2 regions of the Roseateles sp. GW821-FHT03B02 genome follow, and region 2 is predicted to be linked to the other one. Evidence: predicted binding sites of a transcription regulator. Region 2 holds the regulator's gene; the other holds the start of a gene.
The links. The regulator FNR, encoded in region 2, switches genes on or off when oxygen is low (the NO sensors DNR and NnrR bind a similar motif). The targets are predictions, from matches to a motif close to TTGATNNNNATCAA.
Positions count from the first base shown of each region.

Region 1: the regulator FNR is predicted to act here: its motif matches at 1,216-1,229, upstream of AC07VX_RS10775 (OmpW/AlkL family protein).

Region 1 covers NZ_JBWKUV010000003.1:215,752-218,137, reverse strand. Annotated here, with positions in the region: gene AC07VX_RS10780 (TonB-dependent receptor plug domain-containing protein) at 1-454, opposite strand, end outside; gene AC07VX_RS10775 (OmpW/AlkL family protein) at 540-1,148, opposite strand; gene AC07VX_RS10770 (cupin domain-containing protein) at 1,338-1,715, opposite strand; gene AC07VX_RS10765 (LysR family transcriptional regulator) at 1,832-2,386, shown strand, end outside.
Region 2 covers NZ_JBWKUV010000013.1:19,407-21,792, reverse strand. Annotated here, with positions in the region: gene AC07VX_RS25290 (NAD(P)/FAD-dependent oxidoreductase) at 1-576, opposite strand, end outside; gene fnr (fumarate/nitrate reduction transcriptional regulator Fnr) at 635-1,372, opposite strand; gene hemN (oxygen-independent coproporphyrinogen III oxidase) at 1,504-2,386, shown strand, end outside.

The DNA.
Region 1 (2,386 bases), on a different contig from region 2:
CGGTCTCGGCGGTGGGGGCGCGGTAGATCTCGATGCGCTCGACCTGGTCGGGCGGCAGGTCTTCCACCGCGAAGCCGGCGGGGGCGCGCTCCCCGTCGACGAGGATCTGCGTGAAGCCGGCGCCCAGGCCGCGCATGCGGATGTCGCCACCGCGGCCTGGGCGGCCGCCGAGGGTCACGCCGGGCAGGCGGCGCAGCACGTCGCCCAGCACGGTATCGCCATAACGGTCCAGGTCCTCGCGCTCGATGACGATCTTGCTGGCCGTGCTGTTGCGGCGGCGGCTGTTGGCCGTGGGGCCGCTGCTGACCTCGACGCGGTCCAGCCGGTTGGCCACGCCGCTGGCCGCCGCAGCGGGGGCGCTGGCGGCGGCCGGGGGCTTCGGGGGAGCGGGCGTCTGGGCCGCGCTGACAGCGCAGGCACACAGCGCGGCCAGCGCGAGGAGGAGGCGGCTCATGGCCGCGCATTCTGCTGGCTGGGCCGTTACGCCCGCTCACGTAAAGCGCTCATTTACATGAGCGGAAGTTATGGGCGCTTGGGCGTCAGAAGCGCCAGCCCAGACCCACGCTGGCCAGCGTCGGGTTGACCTTGAACTTGCCGGCAGACGCACCGTTGGAGTAAACGGTCGTGCCGAGCTGAACCTTCTTCAGGTCGAAGTTCAGGTAGGTGCCCTTGGTGATCTCGACGTCGGCACCGATCTGGAAGGCCGCGCCGAAGCTGTTGTGCTTGATGCCGGGCTTCAGTGCCGCGGCCACGGCGGGAGCGAACTCGACCGACGAGAAGTTGGTGTAGTTCACGCCGGCGCCGACGTAGGGGCGCACGGTGCCGGTCGGGTTGAAGTGGTACTGCAGCGTCAGCGTCGGCGGCAGGTGCTTGAGCGAGCCGATCTCGGCGCCGTTGGAGTACAGGCGCTGCTTCTGCGGATAGGTCAGGATCAGCTCGGCCGCGATGTTCGGAGCGATGAAGTAGCTGAAGTCGATCTCGGGGAAGGTCTTGTTGTTGATCGACAGGCCCAGGCCCGTGCTGTCCTTGTTGGCCGAGTCGAGATGCAGGGCGCGCACGCGCACCAGCAGGGGGCCTTCGTCGGCCTGGGCCAGCGGGGCGGCCAGGGCGGCGAGAACGGCGACGAGGGCGGGAACTTGCTTGAACATGGATGGCTCCTGTGAATGGGGCGGCGCCCCGATGGAGTCATTCCACGCCGGGCGTCCTCCGGCGAATTTGATGCAGCGCAACATGGTCGCGCCGCCCTGCCCGCGGAGGCGGTGTGGCTTTGTGCTGGGTCAATCTCGGGCCAGATTGCTTGGGGCTCCGCGCAACAGCGCGGCCGCCCCGCCACCGCCTCAGCTGCGCCAGGGCAGTTGCAGCTCGCGGCCGTCCGGCCAGCGTGTCGGCGCCGGCGTCTGGCCGAACACCGCCAGCGTCTCCAGCGGCACGCTGCCGGTATTGAAGATCTGGTGGGGCCGGCCGCCGGGCAGCACCAGCAGCTGGCTGGCGTCGAAGCGCAGCGCCTGGCCGTCCACATGCACCTCGCCGTTGCCGGCCAGGCAGAACACGACCTCGTCGCAGTCGTGCATATGCGGCGGCGTGGCGCAGCCGGGGGCCATGCTCTGGCGCCAGACGGAGAGCTGCTGCAAGCCTTCCGGCGCGCCGGCCCAGGTGGCATGGGCGACGCCCGGCAGCTCGGTCAGTTGGGGAGGGGATTGTTCAAGGACATACATGAAGACTCCGTGCGGTTCGAGAGAAGGGAGTCGCAGTGTCCGGGCCGATGACTAGACCGTGAAGAGGCGTGAGATGAATAACATTGCCGAAAGAAATTCCTTAATCGAGGTCTGCCATGCAGGGACTGCAGCCGCTCATTGCCTTTGCCCAGACGGCTCGTCGCGGCAGCTTCGCCGCGGCCGCGCGCGACCTCGGCGGCACGCCCTCCACCATCGCCAAGAGCGTGGCGCGGCTGGAAGCCTCGCTGGGCGTTCGGCTCTTTCATCGCACGACGCGCCAGGTGTCGCTGACGCCGGACGGCGAGCGCCTGTTCCGCCGCTGCGAGCGCGTGCTGGCCGAGCTGGACGACCTGCAGGCCGAGGCCGCCGGCACGCGTGCGACGGTGGGCGGCGTGCTGCGCATCGACGCGCCCATCACCTACGGCCGCAAGGTGCTGATGCCGGTGCTGGCGGAGCTGCTGCGCCGGCACCCCGAGTTGCGCCTGGACCTGCGCCTGCAGGACAGCTATGCCGACCTGATCCGCGACGGCCTGGACGCCGCGGTGCGTGTCGGCGAGCTGCAGGACTCGCGCCTCGTCGCGCGGCGCTTCGACGAGCAGCACCTGGTGCTGGTGGCCAGCCCGGCCTATCTCGCAGCGCGGGGGCGGCCCGAGCGCGTGGACCAGCTGGCT
Region 2 (2,386 bases):
CCTGGGGTCGATGCGGCGGAACTCGCCCGGAAGCGTGTGGCGTGCGATCTCCGCGAAGGTGCCGGCCAGCTCCACCCCGGTCGGCCCGGCGCCGACAACGACGAACTGCAGCAGCGCCACGCGCTTGACCGGGTCGTCCTCCCGCTCGGCGGCCTCGAAGGCGAGCAGCACGCGGCGGCGGATCTCGAAGGCGTCCTGCAGCGTCTTCAGGCCCGGTGCGAATGCAGCCCAGTCGTCGCGGCCGAAATAGCTGTGGGTGGCGCCGGCCGCGACGATGAGGTGGTCCCAGCACAGCGTGGCGCCGTCCTTCAGTGTGGCGGTCTGTGCGCGGGCGTCGAGGGCGGTGACCTCGCCCAGCAGTGTCGTCACGTTGGGCTGGCGGCGGAACAGGTGGCGGATGGGCGCCGCAATGGACGGGGCCGACAGGCCGGCCGTGGCCACCTGGTAGAGCAGGGGCTGGAAGAGGTGGTGGTTGGTCTTGTCGACGACGGTGACGTCGACCTCGGCAGCGGCGAGGGCTCGCGCCGCCTCCAGGCCGCCGAACCCGCAGCCGATAATGAGGACTTGGGGACGCATGAAGCCATGCTACGCCTCATTTGCTGCGCTGCAGCAAATGACCCCCGAGCCTGCCCGGTCAGCAGGCGGCGTTGGAAATGAGACGCTGCAAGGCCTGAGGATCGAGCACGGTGATCTGGCGCTGCTTGACGTCCAGCACGCCGTCTTCCTGGAACTTGGAGAAGGTGCGGCTGACGGTTTCGAGCTTGAGGCCGAGGTAGCTGCCGATCTCCTCGCGCGTCATGCGCAGCACCAGGCTGCTCGACGAGAAGCCGCGCGCCTGCAGGCGCTGCGTCAGGTTCAGCAGGAACGCCGCCAAGCGTTCCTCGGCGCGCATGTTGCCCAGCAGCAGCATGACGCCGTGGTCGCGCACGATCTCGCGGCTCATGATCTTGTGGAACTGGTGCTGCAGCAGCGTGAATTCGCGCGACAGCTCCTCCAGGTCGCGGTACTGGATCACGCAGACGGAGGAGTCCTCCAGCGCGACGGCATCGCAGTGGTGCTGGTCGCTGCTGATGCCGTCCAGTCCGAGCAACTCGCCGGCCATCTGAAAACCGGTCACCTGGTCGCGACCGTCCTCGCTGCCCACGCAGGTCTTGAAGAAGCCGGTGCGCACGGCGTACAACGCCTCGAAGCGGTCGCCGTTGCGGAACAGGTGGTCGCCTCGCTGAACGCTGCGGCGCTTCTCCACCAGCCCGTCCAGGCGCTGCAGATCGGCCGGGCTCAACCCCACCGGCAGGCAGAGTTCACGCAGATTGCAGCTGGCACAGGCGACCCGCAGCGGTTCGAGCGTCGCGGCACCGGGCTGCGCGGGCATGTCTGGGGTGATCGGCACGCTCATCGGGCGGGTGAGAGGGGTCAGCATGAAACGCATTGTTCTCGGCGGCCTGCGCTGCAGCCTTGACTTGGATCAACGCCCGGCCCGGTGGCTGCCGGCACAGTGGCGGCATGCCAGCCGTCACAGACCGCCCCATCGATGCCGACCTGCTGCGCCGCCACGACGTGGCAGGCCCGCGCTACACGTCCTATCCCACGGCCGACCGCCTCGTCGAGGCCTACCAGGGGCCCCAGCATCTGCAGGCGCTGCGCCAACGCGGCACGGTGCAGCCGCTGTCCGTCTACGTCCACATCCCGTTCTGCGAGCAGCTCTGCTACTACTGCGCCTGCAACAAGATCATCACCAAGCACCACGAGCGCGCCGCGCCGTACCTGGCCGCGCTGGAGGTGGAGATGGATCTCGTCGCCGAAGCCCTGGGCGGCACGGCCCCGGTGTCGCAGCTGCACCTGGGCGGCGGCTCCCCCACTTTCCTGTCCGACGTCGAGCTGACCTCGCTGATGGACGCCCTGCGCCGGCGCTTCAGGATCCTGCCGAACGCCGAGGTCTCGGTCGAGGTGGATCCGCGCACGGTGGATGCGGGCCGGCTGGCGCATCTGCGCTCGCTGGGCTTCAACCGCCTGTCCTTCGGCGTGCAGGATTTCGACGCCGCCGTGCAGAAGGCCGTGCATCGCGTGCAGCCGTTGGAGCAGGTGGCCGCGCTGATGCAGAACGCCCGCGAGCTGGGCTTCTCGTCCACCAACGTCGACCTGATCTACGGCCTGCCGCTGCAGACGCCGGCGAGCTTTGCCCGCACCATTGCGCAGGTGGCCGAGTTGCGGCCCGACCGCATCGCGATGTACGCCTATGCCCACCTGCCGCAGCGCTTCAAGCCGCAGCGCCGCATCGTGGCTGAGATGCTGCCGCCGGCCGGCGACAAGCTGGCCATGCTGTCGGGCGCCATCAGCGCGCTGCTGGGCGAGGGCTACACCTACATCGGCATGGACCATTTCGCGC